Regions from separate parts of the Tatumella sp. UBA2305 genome, predicted to be linked through region 1. Evidence: predicted binding sites of a transcription regulator. Region 1 holds the regulator's gene; the other holds the start of a gene.
The links. The regulator PurR, encoded in region 1, represses purine synthesis genes. The targets are predictions, from matches to a motif close to CANGCAAACGTTTGCNTG.

Region 1 (6,213 bases):
CACCCGCAAGGAACGTCAGGGTTTGTGGGATATAGCTTAGCCCGATATCACCGGTAGTCAGCCCCAGCCCGGATAGAATAAAGGGTGAACCGGTTAGCCAGGCAAAGAAACTGGCAGAGCAGGCTGAATAGATCAGCACATTGCCACTGTATTGGCGTACCGAGAGTAACTTCAAAAAACCCGGGGTTACAGAGTCCTTTGCTCCGGAAACTGCCGTTGGCCTGGTCGGTAAGCGCAGGGTAGCCATTATCAACACGCAGGTCAGCACAGTTAATACCAAAAATATTGAATGCCAGTGAAAATGTGCCAGCAACCATGATCCAAGTAACGGAGCAAGCGCCGGCGACAATGCGACCATGGGCATTATAGTGGCAAAAATCTTCTGACTGCGGGATGCCGGATAGTGATCCAGTACCAGGGATTGCCAACTGACGGCGGCAGCACAGACACCGGTGGCCTGGATAAATCTCAGCGCCAATAGCGCATGTGGCGAGGATACCCACAGCATTGCCAGACAGCTCAATGCAAATATTGCCAGACCAGTCACCAGAACGGGTTTCCGGCCAACTTTATCCGACAGCGGGCCCCAGAATAACTGAGCGCAGGCAAACCCTGCAAGGAACAGGCTCAGGCTGGCACTAATCACACCTGAATCGGTATTCAGATCCTGTTTCATGGCCTCAAAAGCAGGCAGATACATATCTGTAGCCAGAAAACCCAGCATACTGAGTAATGACAGATAGACTAAAAAGATTACCGGATGACGCATCGATCCTCCTCGTGGAAATTTGCGCCAGAGTTTAAAAGGGTGCGTGGAGGGTTGTGAACCGTTATTATTTGCAACCAACTGTGAAAAATATTGAAAGGTTGCTATGTGGTCAGAATATGCGCTCGAAGTCGTGGATGCAGTGGCGAGGAATGGTAGCTTTAGTGCGGCAGCCAGAGAGTTACACCGGGTACCCTCAGCCATCAGTTATACCGTGCGACAACAGGAGGAGTGGCTGGCAGTCTCATTGTTTGAGCGACAGCACCGTGATGTGATACTGACGGCCGCAGGTGAACATTTTGTTCGCGAAGGTCGGGGGATTATCAAAAAAATGCAGGAAACCCGGCGTCAGTGCCAGCAACTGGCAAACGGCTGGCGTGGTGAACTCAGTATTGCGATGGACTGTATCGTTAAACGTTCCAGAATGCAGCAACTGACCATCGACTTTTACCGACACTTCCCGGATGTTGAATTGCATATCTATGAAGAGGTGTTTAACGGGGTCTGGGATGCATTAGCCGCAGGCCGCGTTGATATGGCGATTGGGGCGACTCAGGCGGTCCCGGTAGCCGGGCGTTATGCGTTCCAGGATATGGGACGTCTTAACTGGCGTTGTATCGTCAGTGCCGGACATCCCCTGGCAAGAGAATCTCAGTCGGGCGAGGAGCAGCTTCGTGCATGGCCATCACTGGTTATGGAGGATACCTCAAGGGAATTACCGCGAAGGATGACCTGGACTCTGGATAACCAACGTCGGATGACCGTACCGGACTGGCAGACTGGTCTGGATTGCGTAAGGGCAGGATTGTGTGTGGCTATGGTCCCCGGCCACCTTGCACGGCCGCTATTAGAGAGCGGAGAAGCGAAAGAACTGAAACTACCCGTTCCGTTTCCGGAAAGTCCATGTTGCGTGAGTTGGTCAGAACAACGTACTTCGCCGGCTTTACGCTGGATCCTGGAGTACCTGGGAGATACTGCCACCCTGAACCAGGAATGGCTCAGGGAGTGACTGAGGTGGTTAGCGCCGGTAGTCGTGGAACGGACCGTCGCTTACCGAACGACGTTCTATCAGTGTCGGATGGATTTCAATGGTTTGAGGTTCTTCGCGTTTGTTCACTATGCGGTCGAGTAGCATCTCAAGCGCTTTTTCGCCTAATTCACTTTTTGGCTGGTGAACGGTTGTGAGTGCCGGCGTGAAGTAACGAGAGTTGCGCACATTATCGTAGCCAATAATGGAGATGTCCTGGGGCACCCGCAGTCCCTGTTCATCTGCAGCGCAAATGGCTCCCATGGCCATAATATCCCCGCCGCAGAATACCGCAGTCGGGAGCTGAGGTTGCGCAAGTATTTTCTGCATCGCCTTGTAACCAGACTCGGGTTCAAAATCCCCCTGGACGCTCCATTCTTCACGGTGAGTGATCCCCGCCTCTTCCAGAGCTTTCAGAAAACCTGCCAGCCGGCCACCTCCGGTATTTCTTTCCATTTGTCCCGGGATACAACCAATATCACGATGACCCCGCTCAATCAGGTAACGCCCTGCCAGGTATCCGCCATGAAACGCGTTATCCAGCACCGTGTCTGTAAAGTCTCCGCGTGACACCCCCCAGTCCATCACCACCATCGGAATATTGCGGTTTTCTTCCAGCATATCCAGCAGCTCTTGCGGATATTCGGCACACATGACCAGAAGCCCGTCTACGCGTTTGCGCGCCATCATTGACAGGTAAGCCCGCTGCTTCTGTAGATCGTTGTGGGCGTTACCCAAAATCAGGGTATAGCCGTGGTCAAAGCATTTTTTTTCAATAGCTTCAATAATTTCGGCAAAATATGGGGCTTCGAGTGTTGTCGAAAGTAAGCCCAGCGTCTTGGTATTATTGACTTTAAGGCTTCTGGCGACAGCACTGGGGGAGTAGTGCAACTCGTTTATCGCTTCCCAGACCGCTTTCCGTGTGTTTTCCGCAACAAAACGGGTCTGATTAATGACATGGGACACAGTGGTGGTCGAAACCCCTGCACGCTTTGCCACGTCTTTAATAGTTGCCATTCAGTGAGTACTCCTGGTTTTAAAAAAATAATATATTGATTTTTAATATGTTAATCGTTTGCGTCAGTTCAGCATTCTACTGACCAGTCTTAATGGGAACTCAGAGGTCAGGGGAGAGTCCGGGGAAGACAACCGGTAAAAAAACAGCAGCTGAGGAATTTGCGCAACAAAGACCGGCAATTCTAGCAAGGCTGCCACAATAAAACGAGATTTTTGCGCACCAGTGTGGGATTATAACTATCTCCCTACTTTTAGTGTGCCTAAAGGAGTTCTGATGGATACTGATCTTAAGCTTGCACTGACAACTACTGTCGTAGCGTTGCTGATGATTATGGCCTTCAGTTTTACGGCCATATTGCATTAATCGTCGCGCACAGGTTCAGCCATCGACGACCAGCCTGTGTGGTTAAGTTGTCAGGACCGGTCACCGGGTCAGTCTGGTGCCGGTTTTTTTTGTTGTCGGGAAATGCCGGTGACTTTGCTGCGGTAGAGGTTACCAGCGACTCAATTCTGCAAGCAACGTTGGGGAAAAGGGGGGATGGGTCAGGCAGCTTGCTCTCAGTATAAAAAACTGCACCTTACTCTCGGCGTTTAAGGTGCAGTTTGTTTTCCGGGGCGGGAAAGAAAAATTAACGGACGGTGCTCGGTGTCATCATGCGACGTGCGCCAATATAGTGACGCTGCCAGTATTCATTACTTAACGCAGTAATCTGGATATCTTTACCGGTGCGAGGTGACTGAATAAATTTACCATCACCCAGGTAGACACCAACATGGTCAGCTGCGCCGTGACGATGGATACGGAAGAACACCAGGTCACCTTTTTCCAACTCATCACGTTTTACCGGTGCTGCGTCGCGCAGATGGTACATTTCATTCGCAGTGCGGGGAATTTTGAAATTCACCAGGTCTTTATAGGCATAATAAACCAGACCACTGCAGTCAAATCCGGTATGCGGAGAGGTTCCTCCCCACTGATAAGGCTTCCCGAGTTGATCCATCAGTTTAACCATCGCGGTCGCACGGGCTTTCTGATAACGCAAACGATGCTGTTTACTCATCCGGATAGCGGCCAGTGTGGCGGATGGATGACGCGTCGTTTTTATAGCTGCGGGGCGATGACGGCCATACTTTTTAGTTTCATGTCTGCGATTCTTTGCCAGATGAAGAGATTCTTTCGTTGTACGACTATGTTTAACTTTACGCTGACTGGTGAAGTGTTTCACCCGATGGATCAGGGGCTGACGGGTTTTATGTCGACTACTGGTCGTCTTAATCGGTCTTCGCTTGCGGCGTGCATCCTCTTCGGTGACAGCTTTACGGGTGGTTTTGTGAAATGTGGCATTTACCGCGGTTCGAGGCGATGCCTCTGCGACATTGAAAAAAAGCTGTGCTACAGCCAGAATAAAAAGCGTGATCAGTAGACGCATAGTTGTCAGGTTACAGGTTAAATGTCCTGAAAAAGACGGACAAAATTAAAAAATAACATCTGACCTTTCAGTCAGCCCCAAATTCATTCTAATCCAGAATTTTATTAAATGTTAAGGTCTTTTTTCCGGAATCTGTTACGAGAAGTTTTTTGACGTAAAATTGAGCATAAACAGGTAATTAAGCCACATATCTTTGATGAAACTTCATGCGACTGAATTTTTCATCCTGCAGTTGTTAACGGTTTAACGCGAAATGCCATATAAGTGAACTTTTATGTAGTAGATGAAAAATGTCGTTTTCACTGGCGGGTTGATATCGCTACAATAACAAAACATGTCGTTTTGTCCCGAAGGAAGTACTATGAGCACTCTCGAAAAAATTCAGACTCAGATTTCTGAAAACCCTATTCTGCTGTATATGAAAGGTTCCCCTAAATTACCAAGCTGTGGTTTCTCCGCTCAGGCGGTTCAGGCACTTTCAGCCTGCGGCCAGCGTTTTGCCTATGTCGATATCCTGCAGAATCCGGATATTCGTGCCGAGTTACCGAAATATGCAAACTGGCCAACTTTTCCACAGTTATGGGTAGACGGAGAGCTGGTGGGCGGCTGTGACATTATTATTGAAATGTATCAGCGTGGCGAACTTCAGCAGCTGATTAAAGAAACCGCAGAGAAATACCCTGCGGCAGAATAACTGTTACCGACGGTGATTCTGATGCCCGCTTATTTACGCGGGCATTTTTTTGTGCGTCAGTCAGACGCGACAGAAGCCTCTGTCTCATCATCCTCACCGGTGGGTAACGGCCAGCCTCCCAGTCTTTTCCAGCGGTTAACCAGTTCACAGAACAAGGTTGCCGTTTGTTGGGTATCATACAGCGCGGAATGCGCCAGATGACTGTCAAAAGTCATTCCTGCCGTTTTACAGGCTTTGGCAAGTACTGTCTGGCCAAGAACCAGCCCGCTGAGAGCCGCGGTATCAAAAGTGGCAAACGGGTGGAAAGGGTTGCGTTTCAGATGGCTGCGCTGCGCGGCTGCCATCACGAAGCTTTGATCAAAATGGGCATTGTGAGCCACGATAACCGCTCTGGCACAGTCACTGTCTTTCATGCCTTTGCGTACCATCTTGAAAATAGCGTGTAACGCTTCATGTTCACTGACTGCATTGCGCTCAGGATCATTAGGATCGATACCGGTAAAAGCCAGTGCTTCAGGGTGTAACAGTGCACCTTCAAACGGCGTTACATTAAAATGCAGGGTCTGGTCCGGCTGCAGCCAGCCATCGTCATCCATTTTCAGGGTGACCGCAGCAATTTCCAGTAGTGCATCAGTGTCGGCATTAAAACCTGCGGTTTCGACATCAATCACGACAGGGTAAAAGCCCCGAAAACGTTGATTCAGTGCATTGAGCGAAGAAGTTTCGGACATCAGTATCTCATTGGACGAAAAGAGCAGTCGGTAGTCTGACTATTACTACCGGGACATAATCGGGTGAATATTACTTCCGCAGAAAAAGTCTGCCTGATTCAGGCAGACATCGCCTGTTAGTTGCCGAGTCCCTGACCGGTATGTTTTTTTTCAATTAACTCGATTTTGTAACCATCCGGATCTTCTACAAACGCAATTACGGTAGTGCCACCTTTGACCGGACCGGCTTCGCGGGAAACTTTACCCCCGTCTTTTCGAATTCGTTCGCAGGCTTCTGCGGCATTATCAACTTCAATGGCGATATGTCCGTAGGCATTTCCCAGGTCATAACTGTCAACGCCCCAGTTATAGGTTAGTTCGAGCACTGTGCCTTCAGTTTCTTCTGCGTAACCTACAAAGGCTAAAGTGTATTTGTATTCAGTGTTCTCACTTTGACGTAACAACCGCATGCCGAAAATACGGGTATAAAAATCCACTGATCGTTGCAGGTCACCAACACGTAGCATGGTATGAAGCAGACGCATATCATCCTCTTTTATTCAGGCCAG
Region 2 (6,213 bases), on a different contig from region 1:
CTCTGATATTCAGACAGTCCCGGTCATCAATATATAAATCCAGCGGCTGAGAAAACCCCATTCCATTAAGTTGCCCTTTTATTTCTCCTCCCCTGACTAACCACTGGTTCAGGTCCTCTCTGACGATCACCAGGTGGTTGATTTTCTGATCATGCAGGATCAGTGTTTTTTGCAGTATCAGCGTTAGCTTATCTCCTCCGGGCAAATCAGGCAGAATATGGTGAGGTTTACGGCTGAAGAGTGTGTTCTGTTTTTCCAGCTTCACGGCTCTCTCAAGGCTCATTTGTTGCTGAAGAGCCAGTTTTCGGGCCTGAAGCTGGTGGAGTCTGACCAGCATAGCTTGTTGTCGCCAGCCATGTCCGGTGACAAGCTCTGTTATTTCACGTTCCACCAGCAGCATGGTGGCATTGTCGTGCCACAGACAGTCTTTTAGTAAAATAAGATCGATCGGCGCTATCGACTGGCGACCGCTAAAATAAGCACTGGCCTGCAATAAATGGGTCGCTTTTTTCCATCGGCGATCGGAAACATAAGGAGCATCGGCAAGGTTTTCCAACTGACGCCGCAGCTGAAAGATAAGGTCAAAGACATTATCAGGTAAATTCACCTTTACTATCTCCTTCTGCCACTGATGATATTCCTCTTTGGTAATCCGCAGGGTTTCTTCTGCGGAAGAAAAGGATTCTTCCCCGGACTGTACCAGCATGCTACGGAAATTATTTTTACTGCTAACGTTATCCAGCCTCAAACGAATCAGCATCCGGTCATACAAGGCCGCCAGACCACTGTCTGCGTCCGGTAATTCATTAGAAGCGGCAATCAGTAGCCGCATCGGGATGGTAGTTTCATGATCACCGTTACGGAAGCGCCGTTCATTTATCGCGGTGAGTAAGGTGTTGAGGATTGCCGGGCCTGCTTTCCAGATCTCATCCAGAAACACTATTTCAGCTTCAGGCAGATAGCCGTGGGTCAGTCGCTGATAGCGACCTTCATCTTTCAAAGCCTGAATGGATAACGGACCAAACACCTCTTCGGGGGTAGAAAATCGGGTCATCAGGTATTCAAACGCACTGGCATCCAGGAAAGCGTATTTTAACCGGCGGGCAATCAGGCTCTTTGCAATCCCCGGAGGACCCATCAGAAATACACTTTCACCGGCTAATGCTGCCAGCAGACACAACCGGATAGTATGGTGTCTTTCATACAGACCTTTTTCCAGCATATTGCTGAGGCGTGTAATTCTGTCAGCTAAAAGATGAGTCAGTGCCATAATAGTTATGAAGTCCTTGTAAGAGTCGCCGGGTCTGCATTCCGGCAGAGATTTTCCTGAATCAGTACAATGCCAGTCGTAAGGGGTTAGGGTAAACGTTCATAGTAAGATTTCTTAAACTGAGTATGGTTCACCGGCCTGCGCAGTATGGATTTTCGGTGCCATTTTATAATAACCGGGTGGGTTTTCAGATGAATAAGTGCATACTGTGCCACTTTGGCAAGCAGTTAAGCACCTGTTTACGGGATAGGTTAAAAACAAGATAAAATGATATGAGCTCAAATAACAAACAATCGACCGGCGCACTGACGCTAGCAGCTATCGGGGTGGTGTATGGTGATATTGGTACCAGCCCACTGTATACATTGCGTGAGTGCCTTTCAGGACAATTTGGATTTGGCATTGAGCAGCAGTCAGTATTTGGCTTTCTGTCATTAATTTTTTGGTTATTGATTCTTGTCGTATCGTTAAAATATATTTGCTACGTGATGCGCGCTGATAACGCCGGAGAAGGGGGGATTCTGACCCTGATGTCTTTGGCGGGCAGAAATACCGGGGCCAGAGTAACAGCGATTCTGCTGATTATGGGGTTGGTCGGAGGGAGTTTCTTCTACGGTGAAGTGGTCATTACCCCGGCAATCTCGGTGATGTCAGCAATTGAAGGGCTGGAAATTGCGGCTCCGTCGCTCGACAGTTACATTGTTCCGTTGTCAATTGCGGTATTAACCCTACTATTTCTTATCCAGAAACATGGCACCGGGCTGGTGGGCAAGATGTTTGCTCCGGTCATGTTGTTGTGGTTTATCGTGCTGGCGGTTCTTGGAGCGAACAGTATTTTCCACAACCCTGTCGTACTGCGGGCGCTTAACCCCTGGTATGCCGTCGAGTTTTTCCTCCATTATAAAAGTGTTTCGTTCTTTGCTTTGGGCGCGGTGGTGCTATCTATCACCGGAGTCGAGGCACTCTACGCAGACATGGGACATTTCGGTAAACTCCCGATCCGGATTGCCTGGTTCGGAGCGGTGCTTCCTTCACTGGTGATAAACTATTTTGGCCAGGGGGCATTACTGCTAGCCCATCCTGAGGCTATCAAAAACCCGTTCTTCCTGCTGGCGCCTGACTGGGCCCTGATACCTATGCTATTGCTGGCCACCCTGGCCACCGTGATTGCTTCTCAGGCGGTGATTTCCGGGGTGTTCTCGCTGACCCGCCAGGCGGTACGTTTAGGCTATCTGCCACCAATGCGTATTATCCATACCTCGGAGATGGAATCAGGACAGATTTACGTGCCGGTCATTAACTGGCTGCTGTATATCGCAGTACTGCTGGTGATCATCAGCTTCCGTCACTCAAGCAACCTTGCGGCAGCTTATGGTATTGCCGTGACCGGTACGATGATCCTGACCACCATACTTTCCTGTACCGTGGCGCGTAAAAACTGGCGCTGGAATATTTTTCCTGTTTTGCTGATTTTTATCGTCCTGATGTGTATTGATGTACCGTTGTTCAGCGCTAACCTGATCAAGATATTCTCCGGCGGCTGGTTACCGCTTTGTCTGGCGCTGGTAATGTTTATCATTATGACGACCTGGAAAAGCGAACGATTCAGGGTGCTCCGAAGGATGCATGAACACGGTAACTCCCTGGAGGCGATGATAGCTTCTCTGGAGAAAAATCCACCGGTCAGAGTGCCCGGTACCGCAGTCTTTATGTCCAGAGTGCTGAATGTCATTCCGTTTGCCATGCTGCATAACCTGAAGCACAACAAAGTGCTGCATGAACGGGTGGTGTTACTGACCCTGCGTACCGAAGACGCGCCTTATGTTCATAATGTGCGGCGTGTCACCATAGAACAGTTATCTCCGACTTTCTGGCGGGTGGTCGCCAGCTATGGCTGGCGCGAAACACCGAACGTTGAGGAAATTTTCCACCGTTGTGGGTTAGAAGGCCTGAATTGTCGGATGATGGATACCTCATTCTTTATGTCGAGGGAGTCGCTGATTCTTGGGAAACGGCCCTGGTATCTGCAACTGCGTGGCAAGTTGTTCCTGGCCTTACAACGGAATGCCCTGCGTGCTCCTGATCAGTTTGAAATCCCGCCTAACAGGGTGATTGAACTGGGGACTCAGGTAGAATTTTAGCTATTGTGGAGCGGTCTTAAGCAGACCGCTCCCTGACTGACTGCAAACCATACTCTTAACTCTGTGGTTCAACGACCAGAATTCATCTTTGTGCCTGCGTCGTTGTATTTATCTTACTGTTTTATCTTCGGTTTTACTGACGCGTCAGTATCTGTTCCTGCCGTTATTCCCATTATTGGCGATGCCTGCGATGAGGCAACCCCTCTCTCCGGGGTCGCTGCGAAATGTTTGGATAGCCATCACAGATTCGTTATATCCCGATTGTTTTCCCCCAGTGGTTACTTAAACTCCACTCAGCGAAACGTTTCGCTGGGGAGTAAAAAATGAAAAAAGGCAGCTTACTGAACTCCGATATTTCGTCTGTGATTTCACGTTTAGGGCATACCGACAGCCTGACCATCAGTGATGCGGGATTACCTGTCCCGCAGGGCCCGCGGCGCATCGATCTCGCTCTGACTGCCGGGATCCCCGGTTTTTTACAGGTTGTTAAAACGGTGACGGACGAATTGCAGGTAGAGAGTGTCATTCTTGCGGAAGAGATGTTGCAGCATAACCCGTGCCTGCACAGTGACCTGCTTAACCTGCTCGAATCTTTGCAACAGCAGCAGGGTAATACCATCGATATCAGTTATGTCAGTCATCAGCAGTTCAAAGAAAAAACACGGTGCAGTCAGGCGGTTATTCGCAGCGGAGAGTGCACACCCTACGCGAATATTATCCTTAATGCTGGCGTGACCTTCTGAGGGTGTTATGCAACCTTTATTGCAACTTAAAGGTATTGAGAAATCCTTCCCCGGAGTGAAAGCCTTGTCCGGGGCTGCTATTTCTGTCTATCCCGGTCGGGTAATGGCGCTGGTGGGCGAAAATGGCGCCGGAAAATCGACCATGATGAAAGTGCTGACGGGTATTTATTCCCGTGATGCCGGCAGCTTCGAGTGGCTGGGCAAAGAGATGATGTTCGACAGCCCTAAAGCCTCCCAGGAGGCCGGGATTGGGATTATTCACCAGGAACTTAACCTGATTCCCCAGTTGAGTGTGGCAGAAAATATTTTCCTGGGACGGGAGTTTGTGAACCGCTTCGGCTGCATTCAGTGGAAACAGATGTATCAGCAGGCAGATGAATTAATGAAACGCCTGAATTTGCGCTTCAGCAGCCATAAGCGAGTGGAGGAGTTATCCATTGGTGATCAGCAGATGGTTGAGATTGCTAAAGTGCTGAGTTTTGAATCCAAAGTGATAATCATGGATGAACCCACTGATGCGCTGACGGATACCGAAACGGCGTCCTTATTCCGGGTCATTAATGAGCTGAAATCCCGGGGGTGCGGCATTGTTTACATCTCTCACAGAATGAAAGAAATTTTCGAAATCTGCGATGACGTGACGATTTTTCGCGATGGTCAGTTTATTGCCGAGCGGCCGGTCAACACGCTGAGTGAAGATTCACTGATTGAGATGATGGTCGGTCGCAAACTGGAAGAACAATATCCCAGACTGGATAAATCGCCAGGGGGGACCCTGATGGCAGTGGAGAATCTCAGTGGTTCCGGAGTAGAGAATGTCAGCTTTACCCTACGGAAAGGCGAAATTTTGGGAGTCTCCGGCCTGATGGGGGCAGGACGTACAGAATTAATGAAAGTGCTTTATGGTGCGCTACCACGCACTGCCGGCACAGTGACTCTGGAGGGCAAACCTGTGATGGCCCGTACTCCGGAAAAGGGGCTACAGAACGGTATTGTCTATATCTCGGAAGACCGCAAACGTGATGGGCTGATACCGGGGATGTCGGTCAAGGAGAACATGTCGCTGACGGCTCTTAAGTATTTCAGTCACATGGGGGGGCGTCTGAAACATGCCGCGGAACAACTGGCGGTGAGCGACTTTATTAAGCTGTTTAACATTAAAACCCCCTCGATGGAACAGACCGTGGGTCTGCTCTCCGGGGGAAATCAGCAGAAAATTGCGATCGCCCGTGGCCTGATGACCCGGCCGAAAGTCCTAATCCTCGACGAACCTACCCGTGGAGTGGATGTCGGTGCAAAGAAAGAGATTTATCAGTTGATCAATCAGTTTAAAGAAGAGGGGATGAGCATCATTCTGGTGTCTTCTGAAATGCCAGAGGTCCTGGGGATGAGTGACCGGATACTGGTGATGCATGAAGGACGACTGAGTGGTGACTTCACGATAGAACAAGCCTCACAGGAAATTCTGATGGCGGCAGCAGTAGGTAAACAACACATCGCGGAGCTGGCATAATATGAGTACGCACACCATCCCTTCACGCCGCCTGTTCAGTAAGGCCTGGCTACTTGAACAAAAATCACTGATAGCACTGCTGGTGCTGATTGCCATTGTCTCCGGCATGAGCCACAACTTTTTCACCCTGGCTAACCTGTTCAATATTCTGCAACAGACCTCGGTTAACGCCATTATGGCGGTAGGGATGACGCTGGTTATTCTGACCTCAGGTATCGATCTTTCCGTCGGTTCTCTTCTGGCATTGACCGGCGCGGTGGCGGCATCGCTGGTGGGCATGGAAGTTAATGCACTGCTGGCTATTGCCGCATCACTGTTACTGGGGGCATTTATCGGCGGGATTACCGGCGTCATAGTGGCTAAAGGCAAGGTTCAGGCTTTTATTGCCACGCTGGTCATGATGTTACTGCTGCGGGGCGTCACGATGGTATACACCAATGGCAGTCCGATCAGTACGGGGTTTAGTGATAATTCAGATCTGTTTGGTTGGTTCGGTATTGGTCGTCCGTTAGGCGTGCCAACCCCGGTCTGGCTGATGGCTATCAT

Region 2: a site for PurR is predicted at 3,706-3,723, ahead of rbsD (D-ribose pyranase). Genes of this name have one in related genera too.

What each region holds. Positions count from the first base shown of each region.
Region 1 covers NZ_DDVT01000015.1:611,513-617,725, reverse strand. Annotated here, with positions in the region: gene punC (purine nucleoside transporter PunC) at 1-769, opposite strand, end outside; gene punR (DNA-binding transcriptional activator PunR) at 873-1,775, shown strand; gene purR (HTH-type transcriptional repressor PurR) at 1,785-2,810, opposite strand; gene B3Z23_RS09240 (YnhF family membrane protein) at 3,085-3,174, shown strand; gene B3Z23_RS09235 (C40 family peptidase) at 3,440-4,240, opposite strand; gene B3Z23_RS09230 (Grx4 family monothiol glutaredoxin) at 4,602-4,934, shown strand; gene rnt (ribonuclease T) at 4,991-5,665, opposite strand; gene gloA (lactoylglutathione lyase) at 5,782-6,189, opposite strand.
Region 2 covers NZ_DDVT01000027.1:5,030-11,242, reverse strand. Annotated here, with positions in the region: gene ravA (ATPase RavA) at 1-1,270, opposite strand, end outside; gene kup (low affinity potassium transporter Kup) at 1,543-3,411, shown strand; gene rbsD (D-ribose pyranase) at 3,735-4,154, shown strand; gene rbsA (ribose ABC transporter ATP-binding protein RbsA) at 4,162-5,667, shown strand; gene rbsC (ribose ABC transporter permease) at 5,669-6,213, shown strand, end outside.